2 regions of the Gordonia sp. NPDC003425 genome follow, and region 2 is predicted to be linked to the other one. Evidence: riboswitches for the same ligand, from Rfam matches in the RefSeq annotation. Region 2 holds a riboswitch; the other holds the start of a gene.
The links. A riboswitch is a leader RNA that binds a small molecule or an ion and turns the genes downstream of it on or off. The one in region 2 is predicted to bind S-adenosylmethionine.
Positions count from the first base shown of each region.

Region 1: another riboswitch for S-adenosylmethionine. It lies ahead of ACWDTD_RS09380 (aminotransferase class V-fold PLP-dependent enzyme); the one in region 2 lies ahead of ACWDTD_RS05750 (bifunctional o-acetylhomoserine/o-acetylserine sulfhydrylase).

Region 1 is NZ_JBSFQI010000006.1:70,794-80,166, forward strand. It holds gene ACWDTD_RS09350 (FAD-dependent oxidoreductase) at 19-1,410, opposite strand; gene ACWDTD_RS09355 (Rv0361 family membrane protein) at 1,615-2,124, shown strand; gene ACWDTD_RS09360 (rhodanese-like domain-containing protein) at 2,121-2,534, shown strand; gene ACWDTD_RS09365 (O-succinylhomoserine sulfhydrylase) at 2,531-3,730, shown strand; gene ACWDTD_RS09370 (serine/threonine-protein kinase) at 3,782-6,193, opposite strand; gene ACWDTD_RS09375 (isochorismate synthase) at 6,226-7,374, opposite strand; SAM riboswitch class IV at 7,466-7,579, shown strand; gene ACWDTD_RS09380 (aminotransferase class V-fold PLP-dependent enzyme) at 7,596-8,906, shown strand; gene ACWDTD_RS09385 (hypothetical protein) at 8,903-9,340, shown strand.
Region 2 is NZ_JBSFQI010000003.1:202,189-211,561, forward strand. It holds partial or broken gene ACWDTD_RS05745 (cutinase family protein) at 1-1,414, opposite strand, end outside; SAM riboswitch class IV at 1,646-1,768, shown strand; gene ACWDTD_RS05750 (bifunctional o-acetylhomoserine/o-acetylserine sulfhydrylase) at 1,830-3,173, shown strand; gene metX (homoserine O-acetyltransferase MetX) at 3,202-4,350, shown strand; gene ACWDTD_RS05760 (hypothetical protein) at 4,369-5,808, opposite strand; gene ACWDTD_RS05765 (DUF3017 domain-containing protein) at 5,980-6,303, opposite strand; gene ACWDTD_RS05770 (bifunctional methylenetetrahydrofolate dehydrogenase/methenyltetrahydrofolate cyclohydrolase) at 6,300-7,175, opposite strand; gene ACWDTD_RS05775 (serine/threonine dehydratase) at 7,257-8,213, shown strand; gene ACWDTD_RS05780 (hypothetical protein) at 8,196-8,339, opposite strand; gene ACWDTD_RS05785 (tRNA (cytidine(34)-2'-O)-methyltransferase) at 8,427-8,891, shown strand; gene ACWDTD_RS05790 (DUF167 domain-containing protein) at 8,955-9,182, opposite strand; gene ACWDTD_RS05795 (error-prone DNA polymerase) at 9,235-9,373, opposite strand, start outside.

The sequences.
Region 1 (9,373 bases), on a different contig from region 2:
TCGATCAGCGGGACGGGGTCATGCCTTCTGAACCTTGTGGGGCTCGGAGGCGGCGAGCATGTCCTCGCGTTCGACCACCTTGACGCGTTCGCGGCCCTCCGCGGCGCCGAGCGCGCGCTCGTGCTCGTCGAGGCGGTACCAGCCGTCCCAGGTGGTGTACGGAATGTTCTTCGACTCGAGGAGCTCGATCACGGCGTCCTCACCCGGGTTCTTCGGGTCGAGCAGCGCGTCGTTGCGCATGTCGTCGAGGATGCACTCCACGGTCTCGTTGGCGTCGCCCTTGGTGTGGCCGATGAGGCCGACAGGTCCGCGCTTGACCCACCCGGTGGTGTAAAGCCCGACGAGGTGGGTGCCCTCGTCGAAGATGCGGCCGGCTTCGTTGGGGATCACACCGGCCTGGCTGTCGAACGGGATCTGCGGGAGGTTGTCGGACAGGTAGCCCACGGCCCGGTAGACGGCGGTCACGTCCCAGTCGGTGTAGCGGCCGGTGGGCTTCACGTTGCCGGTGCCGTCGAGCTGGGTGCGCTCGGTGCGCAGGCCCACCACCTCGCCGTTCTCGCCGAGGATCTCCACCGGCGATTCGAAGAAGTGCAGGAACAGCTTGTGGATCGCACCTTCCTTGGGTTCACGCATCGCGTAGTTCTCGATGATTGTGGCCACCTGGTCGGTGATCTTCGAGCCACGCCGCGCCACGGCCGACCCCTCGTCGTATTCGATGTCCTCCGGGTCGACGACGACCTCGATGGTGGGAGAGTGGTCGAGTTCCTTGAGTTCGAGCGGCGTGAACTTGGCCTGCGCGGGTCCGCGACGGCCGAACACATGCACCTCGAGTGCCTTGTTCTGTTTGAGGCCTTCGTAGACGTTGGCCGGGATCTCCGTCGGCAGCAGTTCGTCACCGGTCTTGGCCAGCACGCGCGCCACGTCGAGGGCCACGTTGCCGACGCCGATGACCGCGACCTTCTCCTCTTCCAGCGGCCATTCGCGCGGGAAGTCGGGGTGTCCGTCGTACCAGGCGACGAACTGCGCGGCGCCGTAGCTGCGCTCGAGGTCGATGCCCGGGATGCCCAGCGCCCGGTCGTCGGTGGCGCCGGTGGAGAAGATCACCGCGTCGTAGAGGGTTTTGAGCTCGTCGAGGGTGATGTCGGTGCCGTAGTCGATGTTGCCGAGCAGGCGCACCTGCGGCTTGTCGAGGACCTTGTGCAGCGCGGTGATGATGCCCTTGATGCGCGGATGGTCGGGGGCCACGCCGTAACGGATCAGGCCGAACGGGGCGGGCATCCGCTCGTAGAGATCGATGCTGACACCCTGCTCTTTGGCGGTGTCGGACTTCATCAACGCGTCGGCGGCGTAGATGCCGGCGGGGCCGGCGCCGACGATGGCTACCCGCAGCGGGCGGCTGGTGTCGCTCATGTAGGGGGTTCCTCGAACTGTTCGGAATACGTCGTATCCCCTCTACGGTAGGCGCTCGGGCCCGCCGCGCCCAAAATTGTGTGAGGGTTACCTCAGTCATGGTGCGGCGCGCAGTCGCTTCGGGGGCCGTCCATTGCGTTGTCGGTGGCGCACCGGGACCACCGCAAACCGGTCACCGGGTGATCGCTCGTTACACTGCGGGCCATGCCCAAAGGTGGACGTGACCCTCGCAAAGACCAGGTCGGCGACAATTCTCCCCCGGTCGACGACGAGGGGTCGAAGTCGTGGAAGGACGCGTGGCCGTTCTGGGTGGCGCTGATCGTGGTGGTGGCCGCGATCCTCGGGGTGGTGCTGTCGAACGTGCTGCGACCGGCCGAAGACCGGGCGAGCGATTCGGCCCAGGTGCAGTTCGCGATCAACGACGTCTACACCGCGCGCAACAACGTCGACTACGGCAAGTACAAGGCCGCGACGTGCGCGACCGATGTGACGTCGGGGGCGATCCTGCCCGAAGCCGAGTTCGTCGCACAGAACCGGAAGTCGGTGGAGACCAACGGGCGCATCGTGATTCCGGAGATCACCGACGTGACCGTCACCGGTGACCGGGCCACCGCGCGAGTACATTGGCATTTCGACAAGTCCCCCGATCGGACGCAGGTGACCAGCGTCGTCGTGGTGAAGGACAACGGAGACTGGAAGGTGTGCAAGGCATGACCTATGCCGGCGATCTGACCCCGCTGCAGGCGTGGGAGAAGCTCGAGAACGATCCCAACACGGTGCTGGTGGACTGTCGCACCCGAGCGGAATGGTCGTTTGTCGGCGTCCCGGACCTGGAGATCATCGAGAAGCAGACGGTCTTCGTCGAGTGGACCACCTTTCCCGAGGGCACCCCCAACGAGGCGTTTGTGGCCGAGTTGCGCGACGCCGGCATCACCGACAACAACGAGGTGATCTTTCTGTGCCGATCGGGTCACCGGTCGATCGGCGCCGCCGAGGCGGCCACCGCGGCGGGGATCGCCAAGGCGTATAACGTGCTCGACGGATTCGAAGGGGCGCTCGACGAGAACGATCACCGCGGCGCGGTGGGGTGGCGTGCCCTCGATCTGCCGTGGCGGCAGTCGTGAGCGGCGAACTACCCGAGGGCGTATCCGCGGACACGCTCGCCGTGCGCGGCGGCCTGGCGCGGTCGGGCTTCTTCGAGACGTCGGAGGCCTTGTACCTCACCTCCGGCTACGTCTACGACTCGGCCGAGGCCGCCGAGCGTGCCTTCACCGGTGAGGACGAGCGGTTCGTCTACTCCCGTTACGGCAATCCGACGGTCGAGATGTTCCAGGAACGGCTGCGCCTGATCGACGGCGGCGAGGCCTGCTTCGCCACCGCCAGCGGGATGGCCGCGGTGTTCGTCGCGCTCGGTGCGCTCCTCAAGGCCGGAGACCGACTCGTCGCGGCGCGCAGCCTGTTCGGCTCCTGTTTCGTGGTGGCCAACGAGATCCTGCCCCGATGGGGTGTGCACACCGACTTCGTCGACGGTGAAGATCTCGATCAGTGGGAGCAGGCGCTCGCCACCCCGGCCGACGCGGTGTTCTTCGAGACGCCGTCGAATCCGATGCAAACCCTCGTCGACGTGGCCAGAGTGTCCGAACTCGCGCATGCCGCAGGTGCGAAAGTGGTGCTGGACAACGTGTTCGCCACCCCACTGCTGCAGCGCGGCTTTGATCTGGGGGCCGACGTGGTGGTGTATTCGGGCACCAAACACATCGACGGGCAGGGCCGGGTGATGGGCGGTGCGGTGCTGGGCACCAAGGAGTTCATCGACGGCCCGGTGCAGACCCTGATGCGCCACACCGGCCCGGCCATGAGTCCGTTCAACGCCTGGACACTGCTCAAGGGTCTGGAGACGCTGCGCCTGCGAGTGGACGCATCGGTGTCCTCGGCGCTGCGTATTGCCGAGTTCCTGGAAGCCGATCCACGCGTGCGATGGACGAAATACCCGTTCCTGCAGTCACATCCGCAGTACGCGCTGGCCCGTGAGCAGATGTCGGGCGGCGGCACCGTGGTGACCTTCGAACTCAACGACCACGACGGCGTCGACGGCAAGAAGCGCGCCTTCGAAGTACTCAACGCGCTGCGCGTCATCGACATCTCCAACAACCTCGGCGATTCGAAGTCGCTCATCACCCACCCCGCCACCACCACGCACCGTGCGATGGGACCCGACGGCCGCGCGGCCATCGGACTCACCGACGCGGTGGTGCGCCTGTCGGTGGGACTCGAAGGGGTCGACGACCTGCTGGCCGATCTGGACCAGGCCCTGGGATGACGCCCCGTTGATGCCCGATTCGGTGCGCACACAACGGAATTGGGTGGTGCATCAGATGATGCGGTGCAGACCCACGTAGACCTTGCCGCCGTAGGACTCGACGGTGCCGTTGGTCTGCCACCGCCAGAGGATGTCGCCGTTTCCGGGGGCCAGTGCCAGCAGATCGCCGTCCTCGCCGAAGGTGGAACCGATCAGTGCACGCGTCCCGTCGCTCGCGAACACCCTCGGCTCGCTGGGGACCGACCCGTGCGGCGACACCGACCCGGCATAGGAGTCACCGAACGCTTGCGCATGGGACTCCGTGGCGAACGTGTTGCTGACCATGAACGCCGTTCCGGTGCCGGTGACCGACGGCGGTAGTCCGCCGTTCACCAGACCCTGCCACAGAATGTGGCCGGTGGCGGGATTGACGACGCCGAAGTCGGCCGTTCCCACGCCCAGCGCGTCGAACGAACCCTTGCGTACCACCACGGGAAGACTGGTCAACCACGGCGTATCCGTTCCCCGCAGGATGCCACCCCCGGCCACGCCGACCTGCGACGATGTCCAGCCGTTGGGGCTGACCGCCGTGCGGGTGCCGTTGAGGTCGTAAAACTCGGCGTGCCCGGCGCCGGGGACCATGAAGCCCCCCACATACGGCGCCCATGGGGGCACGGCGTCGGGTCCGGCGTCGATGGTGTGCAGCACCTTCCCGTCGGAGACGCGGCGCCAGTCGGTGCGGTCCTTGGAGAACGGGTCGGACTCGTCGCGCGAGGTGGTGATGGTCACCACGCCGCCGCCCGATACGGGTGTGGGGGTGGCACTGGTGCTGGCGCGCCACCGCTGGCGACCGGCGGCGTCGACGCTGACGATGTCGGAGAGCGTCGACGACGGCGGGGCCGGGTTGGTGGTGGCGGTGAGCACGAAACCGTTGTCGGCGGGTACGGGATCATGGGCGTCGGTGAGCCGACCGGTCACCGCGCCCCGGTCGAGGTCGACGAACACGACCGCCGACGTGCCCGGGCAGGCGGCGTGGGTTCCCGGGACATCGATCGCGCATTCGGGGGCGCCGTAGCCGCCGGTGCCGGTGAGATCGACCGATCGTGCGAGCTTGCCCGAGTCGGCGTCGATGATGTCGAGGAGTTCGGCTTGCTGCGGGGCGGGCGACAAGCGCCAATTCAGCACATATTTCGCGCTGCCCCCGGCGAACCCGCTGCTCGGCGAGCCCGGCGGCGGGGTGTACGTCCACAGTGATTTGTCCGGTTTATGCTCCAGCGATGCGCTCAGCGGAGTCGCCGCGGTGCGCTCGAGCGTGGTGGCCTCGGCAACGGGTATGGCGGGGTCGGGTGGGGCCTTGTGCGGCCTGACAACGAAGTACACCCCGGTGGCGGCGGCGATGACGACCACCAATGCTGCCGCACCGCCGACGAGCCACCACTTCTTGTGACTCTTCTGAACAGGTGGTTGCGGCCCGGCGAAAGGTGGTCGCGGCGCGGATCCCGGCGGGGGCTGGTGTGCCGGGGGTGGGGTGGCGCGGCCTGCGACGGTCGGCGCGTAATGCGGGTTCGGCGGCACGGGGTGTGGTGGTGGCTGCGGCTGATGTCGCGGTTGCGCGGCGGTGGTGCGGGCGACGGTGGCTGATGTGTCGGCTGCGGGTGCCGGTGCGGTGAGTGCTGTTGTGAGGGCGGTGGCGAATGCGGTGGTGGTGGGGTAGCGGTTGGCGGGATTTTTGTCGGTGGCGGTGGCCAGGACGTCGTCGACGGTGGGGGATAGGTCGGGGCGGTCGGTGCGCAGGCTGGGGAGTGGTTTTTCGAGGTGTCGGGCGATGACGGCGACGGCGTTGGTGTCGGTGTGGGGTGGGTGTCCGGTGAGGAGGTGGTAGGCGGTGCAGGCCAGGGAGTATTGGTCGGATCGGCCGTCGAGGGCGAGGCCGCGTAGTTGTTCGGGGGAGGCGTAGTCGAGGGTGCCGATGGTGGTGCCGGCGGCGGTGAGTTGGGTGTTGTCGGTGCCGGTGCGGGCGATGCCGAAGTCGGTGAGTAGGACGTGTCCGGTGCGGCTGATGAGGATGTTGGCGGGTTTGACGTCGCGGTGGACGAGGCCGTTGTCGGCGGCGTGGTCGAGGGCGGCGGCGACGTCGGCGGTGATGCGGGCGGTTTCGTGGGCCGGGAGGGGGCCGTGGGTGCGCAGGATGTGGTCGACGTCGGTGCCGTCGATGAGTTGCAGGGCGATCCAGAGGTGGCCGTCGGTGTCGCCGCGGTCGTGGACGGCGACGATGTTGGGGTGGTTGAGGGTGGCGACGGTGTCGGCTTCGCGTTCGAAGCGGCGGCGGAAGGCGGGGTCGGTGGCGTATCGGGGGTTGAGGACTTTGAGTGCGTCGGAGCGGGGTAGTCGGGGGTGGCGGGCCACGTAGACCTCGCCCATGCCGCCGGCGCCGAGGAGTCGTTCGATGGTGTATCCGGCGAACACAGCGCCCGGTTGCAGCACTACAGAATCCTCCTCGGGTGGTCCCCGACAATCTAGCGGGCGGGAGGGAGGTCGCCGACGCCGAGGGCATTGAGCACGGTCGACAGTTTCACCGAGGTCTCGTCGAATTCGTTCTGCGGGTCGGACCCCGCGACGATGCCGCCACCCGCCCAGGTCCGTACGTGCCGGAGGTCCTCGGAGAGTTCGAGGCATCTGATGGTGACCATCCACTCGCCGTCGCCGGCCGCGCCGCACCAGCCGACGGCGCCCGCGTACAGTCCGCGGGGCTCTTCGTGCGTCGAGATGAATTGTGCCGCAGCGGCTTCCGGAGTGCCGCAGACGGCGGGGGTCGGGCTGAGCAACAGGGCCAGATCGAGTGCGGTGATCGTGGGGTCGGCCAGCGTGCCGCGGATCGGGGTGCTCAGATGCCACACCTCGCCGGTCGCGGTGAGCACCGGCTCGTCGGGTACCGCGAGGTCGCGGCAGACGGACTCGAGGACGTCGCGGACATGGTCGACGACAAAGGCGTGCTCGGCGCGGTCCTTCTCCGAACCCAGCAGTGCGTGTCCGGCGGCGCGATCGGCCGCCGGGTCCGCCGACCGCGACGCCGAGCCCGCGTAGGGGCGGCAGGTGACCTCGAGTCCCTGCTTGCGCAGCAACACTTCCGGGCTGGCGCCCAGAAGCCAGCGTGCGGTGCGGTCGGCCTCGGCATTGACGCCGACGTCCACGGCGAACGCGTTGTGGTCGGCGTTGCCGTGCGCGAATGCGGCGAGCAGGTCGGCGACGACGACCGGCGGTTCCACCGTCATCTCCATCGACCGTGCCAACACCACCTTGTCGAGTTCGCCGATGTCGATGGCGTCGATGGCACCGGCGACCCGAGCGCGATGGGTGTCGGGGGCGGGGACGAGTAGCGAGCGCACCACCCGATGCGGCGTCGCCGGCCGGCCGCGCAGCGGGGTGGAGGTGTGCCGAATGGTCTCGGGCACCAGCAGCGCCGCCGTGTCGGCGGCATCGAACGGGATGGCACCGGTGATCGCGCCCACCCGGCCGCCGCGCAGTGCGTCGGCCGCCTCTGCGGCGTCGGTGAATCCCTCCGACGCCCCGGCCGCACGCACCGTGCCATGCGGCCGCGACAGCACGAAGACCTCGGAGGGATGCGGGGCCTCGGGGAGGACGTCGTCGTCGGCGGGGTCGGACATGGATCTCACGCTACCGAGGCGGCGACCTCGAATTGCGCGCACGCTGGGTGAAAATTGACACCCCGACGCCGCATCGGCGATTCTTGGTGCAGGTCATGAGCGCCAGCGACAAGCCCCGGCTTGCTGGCCGGCAACCCTCCTCCGCGGTGGGGTGCTCCGGGTGACGACCCGGCCGTATCCGAAGTGGGTACGGCAAGCGTGGATTCCAAGGAGATCTCTCGATGACTGCTGTGCTCACCAGCCCCACCGTTACGCACCCCGCCCCGGCCTGCGCCGGAACGACGATCACGCCGCTGGCCGAGGTGACCGGTGCCGGACACACCGCACCCCTCGCCGACGGCACCGAAGTGCGCTACGCCAACCTCGATTACGCCGCCAGCGCCCCCGCCCTGCGGGCCGTCGCCGACGCGGTGACCGAGGCGCTGCACGGCTACGCCAGCGTGCACCGCGGCGCCGGTCACCTCTCGCAGGTCACCACCCGGCGCTACGAGGAGGCTCGCGAGGTGGTGCGCCGCTTCGTGCGGGGCCGGGTGGACGACACCGTGGTGTTCACCCGCAACACCACCGACGCCATCAACCTCGCGGCGCACGTCACTCCCGGCGACGTGGTGGTCCTCGACATCGAACATCACGCGAACCTGCTGCCCTGGGTGTCGCGGGAACGGGGCAGCACCCGCATCGTGTCGTCGCGGCCCACGATCGAGGCCACTTTGACGGCGATCGACTGCGAACTCGCCGCCCAACCGGCTGCGCTGCTGGCGGTGACCGCGGCGTCCAACGTGACCGGTGAGGTGCTGCCGATCGGGCGGCTGGCCGCGATCGCGCACCGCCACGGTGCACGCATCCTGGTCGATGGGGCGCAACTCGTGGCGCACCGTGCGGTGTCGTTGGTCAGCCACGGCATCGACTATCTGGTGTTCTCCGGCCACAAGCTGTACGCGCCCTTCGGCGCGGGCGTGCTGATCGGCCGCCACGACTGGCTCGATGCCGCCGACCCCTACCTCGCCGGGGGTGGGGCCACCGCCGATGTCGGCATCGTCGACGCCGCCGGCACCGACAACTGCACCTCCACGGTGTGGCACACCGGCGCGGCACGGCATGAGGCCGGTTCGCCGAATGTGTTGGGCGCCATCGCGATCGCGGCCGCCTGCACCGCCATCACCGAACTCGGCCACGAGCTGATCGGCGTGCACGAGCACGAGCTGTGTGCACGGCTCGACGAAGGTCTGGCCGGCATCGACGGCGTCACTCCGCTGCGCGTGTTCTCCGACGCGACCGAACGGGTCGGCATCGCCGGGTTCTCGGTGTGCGGTCACTCGCCGCGCGCGGTGGCCGAATACCTCAGCGATCATCACGGCATCGGGGTTCGCGACGGAAAGTTCTGCGCGCATCCACTGCTCGATCGGCTCGGACACCCCGACGGCGCCGTGCGCGCCAGCTTCGGGCTGGGCACCGGGTCGGCCGACATCGACCGCTTGCTCGACGCCCTGCGATCCCTGAGCGACCCCGACAACCGAGAGGTGCAGCCATGACCATCGAATCGACCGTGACCGGGCAGATCAGCATCGGTCGTCCGGCGCTGGCCGTGGCTCTCGCCGGTGACGCGGGCGCCGCGTCGTTGCCGATCGTGGTGCGACGTGCGACGCTGCGCGAGGCGCAACGCACCCGATCGCTGCTGCGTGCGGGCACCCGCGACACCGCGAGCTTCGCGGTGGCGTTGGAGGTGGAGGTGGCGATCGCACCGCACCCGTCGTCGGCGCGGGCGTCGGTGGTGGCGAGCGGGGTGGGTGACCCGCGCACGGTGCGCTACGTGGGCACCCCGCATGGCTTGTCGACCCTGATCCGCGACATCTACGCCGCGGAGGTGGCCGACGCCGTGATCATCGTGCCGATCGACGGCTCGGCCACCGAGCACCGGGTGCGCGCCGAGGTGTTGCCGCAGTTCGCACTCGGGCGAGCCGCCTGAACCGGGCCTGGCGCTGCCGATGCGCAGTTCGGG
Region 2 (9,373 bases):
GCTCTTGGGTCACAGACTTCTCGACCTTCTCGGCCGGATGCGGTGCGTCGGTGGACGTGACACCCGCGTTCTCGTCGACGGCCATCTGGGTGCTCGCCTGGGTGCCGGGGCTCGTGTCCGGGAGCGTCGTATGCGGCAGGATCGACTGCAACCAGTTCACCGTGGCCACCAGCGACGGGCGGTATGCCGGTCCCGGTGCCACCGGGGGCAACCCCGCGATCACCGACGCCCAATACGACAGCTTGTTCACCGGCATCAGCACGATGCTCTTCCCGCTGGCCTTGAGCGCGGCGACTCCCTCACCCCACAACTCGGGATTCCAGGTGAACAGGCCGACCACCGTGTTCTGGAAGGCGTACAGATCGGGCAGATAGCCGCCGTAGCCGAGTTGCGGCAGCTGCGGCAACCAGCCCATCGCGAACCGGATCGGCGGTTGGAAGGTGCTGAGCTGGATGCCGAAGATATCCGGCAACACCAGCCGGTACTTCAGGAGGTCCGGGACGGTCCAGTTGAGGCCGATCTTGTCGACGAACTCCTGCGTCAGGATCGCCGCCGACGACGGCACCACCAGCACGCACGTGCTGGTCGACGTTCCATCTGCGGTGGAACACTGGAGGCGCTTCTTGCCCCATGCATCCCACAGCCAGCCGTTGACCGGCGGCAGATACATGTACAGCGGGTACAGGCCGTGCTTCACCCAATAACCCGCGAGCCCGTCGAGAGCGCCGATGGGATCGTGCAGCGGGTCGGGGAGATCGCAGATCGGGTCACCGGAAAAACACACTGTGGTGACCGGCAGTCCGCCGAAGTCGTCGTCGGCGCGCGCTCCGGCCATCGTCAGTCCCGGGATGACACCGACGAGCACGAGTTCGATCCCCTCGCCGTAGAGGGTTCCGGCTTGTCGCGGATCGGAGTAGAGCAGGCCCGACACCGTGCTCTTGTCGTATGTACCGGTCGTGTCGGTGCCGATGATGGTGAGCGCGTCGCCGGCGATCCCCGCGCCCTGTGAGTAGCCGACGATGACGACGGGGGATCCCGGGCAGCGCGACTGGTAGCTCGACACCGTCGACAAGGTGGCCTGCTCACCCTGCGCCTGGCTGTTGTCGAAGCCGAATGCGCCCAGTGGCCAGATCGTCGCCGGGTATTTAACTGGCTCGACCTTGTAACCGTCGTACTTCTTCTTGGTGAAGTCGTCGGGGTCACGCTGATTCACGACACCCTCGAGCAACCCCGCATTCGGGTCCCACGTGCCGCCGACCAACACCAGCGCACCGTTGCCGCAATCCGCGGAATCCTCGGCCCGGGCCACCCCCGCACCGAAGGTCTGACCGAGCGCCAGAAGCACGGCCATGATGGCCGCGGTCCCGATCAAGGCCATCACGGTGAATGTCTTACGGAGACCCACGGCGCTCATCATCGCTTCCTCACCCTCAACTGCCCACAGGCATCGAATCCATTCTAGATCCGCCATGTCGACGCGATGATTCAATACCGCAGATAACGCCTGAATCCGCCGCGATTGGCCCGATCGGACGACATCACGCGCGCAGTCGCACCGCTCTCACCTGCCCGATGTCCACCGGTGAAACCAGGCTGCGTCAGAGGGTTCTCACCATGTTGCGTCCGTGTTATATCCTTGACGCCAGGTCATGAGCATCAGCGTGAAGCCCCGGCTTGCTGATCGGCAACCCTCCAACCGCGGTGGGGTGCTCCGGGTGATGACCGGGTTGTGGGACGGCCGCACAGGCCTCCCCGGCAAGCGCGGGTCCGAAGGTCGGACCCCAACAGGGTCACCGTGCCCTGCCGACCGCAGAAAGTGATCTATACCCATGTCTGACGTAGCCAACAGTGGCAACGAGAACATCGCCGAACAGGACCCGACGGCTTCCTGGAGTTTCGAGACCAAGCAGATCCACGCCGGCCAGAGCTCCGATGCCACCACCAATGCGCGGGCACTGCCGATCTACCAGACCACGTCGTACACCTTCAACGACACCGCACACGCCGCGAACCTCTTTGCGCTCGCCGAGCCGGGCAACATCTACACGCGCATCATGAACCCGACGCAGGACGTCGTGGAGCAGCGCCTGGCCGCACTCGAAGGTGGCGTCGCGGCCCTGCTGGTGGCGTCGGGCCAGGCGGCGGAGACCTACGCGATCCTCAACATCGTCGAGAACGGCGGACACGTCGTCTCCAGCCCCCGCCTCTACGGCGGCACCTACAACCTGTTCCACTACACGCTGCCCAAGCTGGGCGTCGAGGTGAGCTTCGTCGACGACCCGGAGGACCTCGACTCGTGGCAGGCCGCCGTCCGCGACAACACCCGGGCGTTCTACGGTGAGTCGATCTCCAACCCCGACAACGAGATCCTCGACATCGAGGGCATCTCCGAGGTGGCGCACCGCAACGGCGTTCCGCTCATCGTCGACAACACCGTCGCCACGCCGTACCTGCTCAATCCGCTGGCCCACGGCGCCGACATCGTCGTGCACTCGGCCACCAAGTACATCGGCGGACACGGCACCGCGATCGGCGGCGTGATCGTCGACGGCGGCACCTTCGACTGGCGCGTGCAACGTGACGGGAAGGATCTGTTCCCGGGGTTCACCACGCCCGACCCGAGCTATCACGGTGCGGTGTTCGCCGATCTCGGCGCACCCGCGTACGCGTTGAAGGCCCGCGTGCAACTGCTGCGCGACACGGGCGCGGCGATCTCCCCGTTCAACGCGTTCCTGCTCGCCCAGGGACTCGAGACCTTGAGTCTTCGCGTCGAGCGTCACGTGGCCAACGCACAACGGGTGGCTGAGTACCTGAACGACCACGCCCAGGTGGAATCCGTCGCGTATGCGGGCCTGCCGTCGTCGCGGTGGTACGAGCGCGGCCAGAAGCTGGCCCCCAAGGGGCAGGGCGCGGTGATCGGATTCGAGATCGTCGGCGGCGTCGACGCCGGTAAGCGCTTCGTCGAGGCGCTGACGCTGCACAGCCATGTCGCCAACATCGGGGACGTGCGGTCGCTGGTGATCCACCCCGCATCGACCACGCACAGCCAGCTCACCCCCGAGGAGCAACTGGCGGCCGGTGTGACCCCCGGCCTGGTGCGGTTGGCCGTCGGCGTCGAAGGTATCGACGACATCCTCGCCGACCTCGACCGCGGCTTCCGCGCAGCGCAATAACACGATCAGGACAGGAGCGAGGTAACTCGTGTCGGTGAGCATCGACCCGCAGACGGATACCGCCGAGCAGCCCGACTGGGAGAACGTCCCGGACGGGCAGATGCTCAGCGCACGTCTCGGGTCGATGCCACTCGACAGTGGTGCGCGCATCGACAACGTGACGCTCGCATTCCAGCGTTGGGGACGGTTGTCGCCCGCGCGGGACAACGTGATCCTCGCGCTACACGCGCTCACCGGCGACTCGCACGTCACCGGTCCGGCCGACGACGACCATCCCACCCCGGGCTGGTGGGACGGACTCGTCGGACCCGGACGTGCGATCGACACCGACGAGTGGTGTGTGATCTCCGCGAACGTGCTCGGCGGATGTCGCGGGTCGACGGGGCCGGCGTCGCTGGATTCCCAAGGGAGACCGTGGGGTTCACGTTTCCCGCAGATCACCGTCCTCGACCAGGTGCGGGCGGAGGTGGCCCTGATGGATCGCCTCGGCATACGTGAGGTCGGGGCGGTGCTCGGCGGTTCGATGGGCGGTGCGCGCGCACTCGAGTGGATCATCGAATACCCCGAGCGGGTGCGCAGCGCACTCGTGCTGGCCGTCGGTGCCCGCGCGACCGCCGACCAGATCGGCACCCAGACCACCCAGATCGCCGCGATCACCTCCGATTCCCAGTGGCAGGGCGGCGATTACCACGGCACCGGGCACACGCCGACCGCCGGCATGGGTGTGGCACGACGCATCGCCCACCTCACCTATCGGAGCGAGGCCGAACTCGACGAGCGTTTCGCCAACAACCCCCAGGGCGACGAGAAGCCGTTGCGCGGTGGCCGCTACGCGGTGCAGAGCTACCTCGAGCACCAGGCGGACAAGCTCGTCGAACGTTTTGATCCCGGCAGCTACGTCGTGCTGTCGGAGGTACTCAACCACCACGACGTCGGACGCGGACGCGGCGGCGTCAAGGCCGCCCTCAATGGTTGCCGGGTACCGGTGATCGTCGGCGGTATCGACTCGGATCGCCTGTACCCGTTGCGGTTACAGGTGGAGCTCGCCGAGGAGCTCGGCAACTGCATCGGTGGCCTGCAGGTGGTGCATTCCGACAACGGTCACGACGGATTCCTCACCGAGTTCGACGCGATCAGCGACCTACTCAAACGTACGGTGGCGCTGGCGCGGCGATAGCGCGGCCGCAGCGGCCCATCACGGCGGTGGCAGCAGTCCGGCCATCGGCGTTGTCGTCGTGGTCGACGGGGCGTCGTCGCGCGGTGGCTGCCGCGGCGTGGGAGAGGTCGACGGCGGCGTGGAGGGTCGCGACGGCCGAAGATTCGGCGGCAGCAGATCGGGCGGTATCGAAATGCCCGGTGGCAGTGGCAATGTCGGGCGCGTGGTGGTGGGCGGCGGCGTCGAGGTTTCGGGGACCACCGGCCGCGACGTCGCCGACAATGTCCGCGTTGCCACCGAGGTGGTGGGCGGCAGCTCGGTGGTCGCCCATCGGGGACCGGCCTCGTCGCGCTGCAGCCACGGGGTCTCGGTGGTCTGCGGAATCGGACTCGGCGCCTCGGCAGTACCCCGGGAGGTGACCGCCTCGGTGGTGGTGACATCCGTCGTCGCCGCCACCGAGGTACTGGCCGGCAGCACCGGTCTGCTCTGTCCGGTGAGGGCACTGTCCATCGCGTAGGCAGCCATCACCACCGCGGCCACGATCGCCGCCGCAACCGCGATCGGAACCGGCGAGAGCCACCGGCGGCGACGATTGCCGCCGAGGAACGCCAGACGCGACGGCGCCTGCGCACCCTGGCGGGCAAGCATCGCCGCGCCGGTCGCGGCGACCAATTCCGGATCCGACGGCGCGACGATGTCGGCGGCTGACGGCTCATCGGCCGGCACCATGTCGCGCAGCACGTCCAGATTGGCGAGGCCACCGACGAGTACGACGGCCTCGGCGGGGTGCTCCGACAAGTAGCGTCCGAGCACTTCGCGTGCCCGTTCGATGAGTGGGCGCGCCGCTGACTCCACGTCGGCGGGGGTGATGAAGAGCCGACCGTCGGTATCCGAATCAGTCACCCGCGCAACGGATTCGAGCGGGGCTACACCCCCGGCCTCCTCCTTGGACATCCGCGCCGCACGCAACAGCGCGGTGCGGTCGGACCGCGCGGTCAGCCGTTGCCCGACGTCCGGTCGCGCATCGGCGAGATGGTCGGCGATGGCGTCGTCGAGTAGACGACCGCCGAGCACATCGGTTCGCTCGAACCCCGAGATCGCGCTGTCCGATGTCCGCACGGTGTACAGGCTCATGCCCGTGTCGCCGCAATCGGCCACCACGACGGTGCGGTAACGGTCGATCTGACCGGTGCCGGTCAGATAGGCGACAACGGCCGCCTCCTCGGAGACCAACTGCACCTGGCGCCGCGTGCCCGACCCTCCCCACCGCGACGTGCGGTGGCGCATTCCCTCCCGCGCGGCCACCCCGATGGGCCCCACGCTGTGTCCACGTTCACGCGCCGCGTCGAGCACGAGGTCGATACCAGCGTTGACGCGCCCGACCTCGTCGAGCCCGTCGCTGCGGTCCACCTCGATGACCCGGGAGTCGACCACGTTGCGACCAGCGGCGTCCCGGGTCAGCAGGACGTAATGAATCATCCCCTGACCTGCGGACACACCCAACGACGTCATCTCGTCGGTGGTGTGGTCTCCGGTCTCGAACGTCGAAGTGATGGGTCCCCTGCCGTCCTCGTGTATGTGCTGGTTGTGTGCTGTGTGGTGGCGCCTCGGACCCGGCCGGGCCGGGTCACAAGTCGTTGGCCACCGTAATCAATCTGTGCCCAACGGGTCGATCGACGTGGCCAGCCAGAGCATCACCCCGCCGACCGACGCCAAGCAGAAGACGTCGAAAGCCCGTCCCCGGACCTGCAGCAACCCTACCCGGGACGTGGGCAGCAGGGCCCGCAGCAACGACCCGAGAACGAGTGCGGAACCGAAGACGAAGGCGCCGCGACGCCATCGGTCGAACAGCACCAGCGCCGCGGCGACCACCACGCCCAGCATGACCAGCAGGTAGGGGATCTGCACGAGGTACCGGCGCACACGCCGTGCCCGGCGCAACTGCGCCACGCGGGCGTCGGTGGCGGCACTCACCGGGCCGCACCCTGAGCCGATTCCGCCAGCTGCGCCTCGGCGCGTTCGATCACGTTCACCAGCAAGAATGCGCGGGTCAACGGGCCGACCCCGCCCGGATTCGGCGAGACGTACCCGGCGACGTCCCACACGTCGGGCGCCACGTCGCCGACCAGACCGTCGGCGGTACGGCTGACACCCACGTCGATCACAGCCGCACCGGGCTTGACCATGTCGGCGGTGACGAGATGCGGTACGCCGGCGGCGGCGATCACGATGTCGGCGCGCGACACCTCGGCGGCGAGGTCCCGGGTTCCGGTGTGGCACAGGGTGACCGTGGCGTTCTCGCTGCGGCGGGTGAGGAGCAGGCCGATGGGCCGGCCGATGGTGACCCCACGGCCCACCACCGTGACGCGCGCCCCCGCGAGCGGGATGTCGTAGCGGCGCAGCAGGTGGATCACCCCGCGCGGCGTACACGGGAGCGTCGACTCCTTGCCCAGCACAAGGCGGCCCAGGTTGATCGGATGCAGGCCGTCGGCGTCCTTGGCAGGATCGATGCGCTCGAGGGCGGCGTTCTCGTCGAGGTGCCGCGGCAGCGGGAGTTGCACGATGTAGCCCGTGCAGCCCGGGTCGGCGTTGAGTTCGTCGATCGCGGCGTTGAGGTCTGCGGTGGTGGCGTCGGCGGGCAGATCTTTGCGGATCGACGCGATGCCGATCTTGGCGCAATCGGAGTGCTTGCCCTTCACATACGAGTGTGAACCCGGATCGTCGCCGACCAGGATGGTGCCCAGGCCGGGCATCACACCAGCCATACGTAGTGCGTCGACCCGCTCGCGGAGGTCGGCGAAGATCTCGTCGCGGGTCAGCTTGCCATCGAGTCGTATCGCACTCACCCGTCTATTGTTCCATTCTGAGGGTTCCATCCGGGAGGTGGCCGATCCGACCGCAACCCCGCCGCGGGATACAGTGCGTCCATGTCGGGTCAGGCAGTCTCCGCGATCTCGCCCGGGGACGTCACGGCCGCGCGGGCGAGAATCGACGGCCATCTGCGTCGCACGCCGATCCTGCGCACCGGAATCGACACGCCTTCCGGCCCGGTGGACGTGGTGTTCAAACTCGAGTTCACGCAGCTCGGCGGCTGCTTCAAGCCGCGCGGAAGCGTCAATGCGGTACTTCACGCGCGCGAGCAGGGGATCTTGGGCGACACGGGTGTAATGGTGGCCTCCGGCGGCAACGCCGCGATCGGTGCCGCATGGGCGGCGCGTATCGCCCGCACCCACTGCACCGTCGTGGTGCCCGAGACGGCCCCATCGGTGAAGGTGGCGGCGCTGCGGGCGTTGGGGGCCGACGTCCATCTGGTGGGACAGATCTATCAGGACGCCGCCGATCACGCCGCGGCGCGGGCCGAGGAGACCGGCGCGCTGCTGCTGCACGCCTACGATCTGCCCGACGTGGTCGCCGGCGCCGGCACGATCGGCGCCGAGCTCCGCGAGGAGGTCGACGGGCCGCTGACCACCGTCGTGTGCGTGGGCGGCGGCGGATTGCTCGGCGGACTCGCGGCCGAGATGCGCCCCGGCGACCGGCTGATCGGTGCCGAACCGGAGGGTGCGTCGTGCCTGCATGGTGCCGTGGCCGCGGGCCACCCGGTTTCGGTGCGGCCGGAAAGCGTTGCCGCCGATTCGCTGGGCGCCACCCGCGTCGGCGACATCTGCTGGGCCACCATCGCGGGCCGCGACGTCGAGAGTGTGGTGGTGTCCGACGACGACATCATCGCCGCCCGCCGGATGCTGTGGCATCGATGGCGCATCGTGGTGGAGCACGGCACCGCCACCGCGGTGGCCGCGGTCACCACCGGAGCGGCGCGACCCGCCGCCGACTCCACGCTGTGTGTGGTGCTGTGCGGCGCCAACACGTCACTCGACGGGCTCTGACGGGTCGAGCGTGCCCATAATCCCGTCGAGCGTGCCCACATCCGAGTCGACCGTGCCCACATCCGAGTCGAGCGTGCCCACATCCGAGTCGACCGTGCCCATATCGGCGAATCTTCTCTGTGCCACCCTCGATATGAGACGACGACGCGACGTGCGCTGCGAGACCGAGTGCGCTTCGGCGCAGTTCCACGACACGAGGCCCGAGGAATTCACTTGTTCCGAATGATGTTCTATCAGCCCTGCATTCCGCCCAACACCGGCAATGCGATCCGGTTGGCCGCCAACACCGGCTGCGAACTCCACCTCGTCGAGCCGCTCGGGTTCTCCATGTCGGACGCCCAAGTGAGGCGTGCAGGCCTCGATTACCACGAAATGGCCACTGTCACAGTTCATCCCGACCTCGATCGGGCCTTCGACGCACTGGCCCCGCGTCGGGTGTTCGCGTTCACCGCGCATGCCGAACGCTTCTATACCGACGTCGATTACCAGCCGGGTGATGTCCTACTGTTCGGACCTGAACCCACCGGACTGCCCGACGAGGTCCTCGACGATGACCGGGTCACCGACCAGATCCGTATACCCATGCTCGCCGGGCGCCGCTCACACAATCTGGCGAACGCCGCGAGCATCGTCGTCTATGAGGCATGGCGACAGAACGGATTCGACGGAGCCGTCTAGTCGAAACCGGGCACGCTCAACCGAGATGTGGGCACGCTCGACGCGGATCTGGGCACGCTCGACTCAGCCGACGCGGAAGCGCTTGGTGCGCGCGGTGGCGCCGCCGACGAGTGCCACCTTGCTCTTGGGAACACCGAGATGCTTGGCCAGCAGTTCGGCGATCGCCTTGTTCGCCTTGCCCTCGGTCGCGGGTTCACGCACGTAGATGGTGATCGAACCGTCGGGTCCGGTCTCCACCAGCGGCCCCTTTCGGCTGCTCGGCTTGGCCGTGACGATCACCTGTTGTGCCATCTCTCGTCTCTCGCTCAGCGCGCGGATAGACCGCGCGTCGGTTCAACTCGGTTCAGTGCCAGTCCCGCGAACGGGTTCCGACTCGAAGATCCATGCGCTGCAAACGATCTGCAACCACCGTCACCGCACCCTCGGCGTTTTGCACCTTACCGCGGACCAGCAGTGCCGAGGCCGAATGTGCCAGGTCGCGA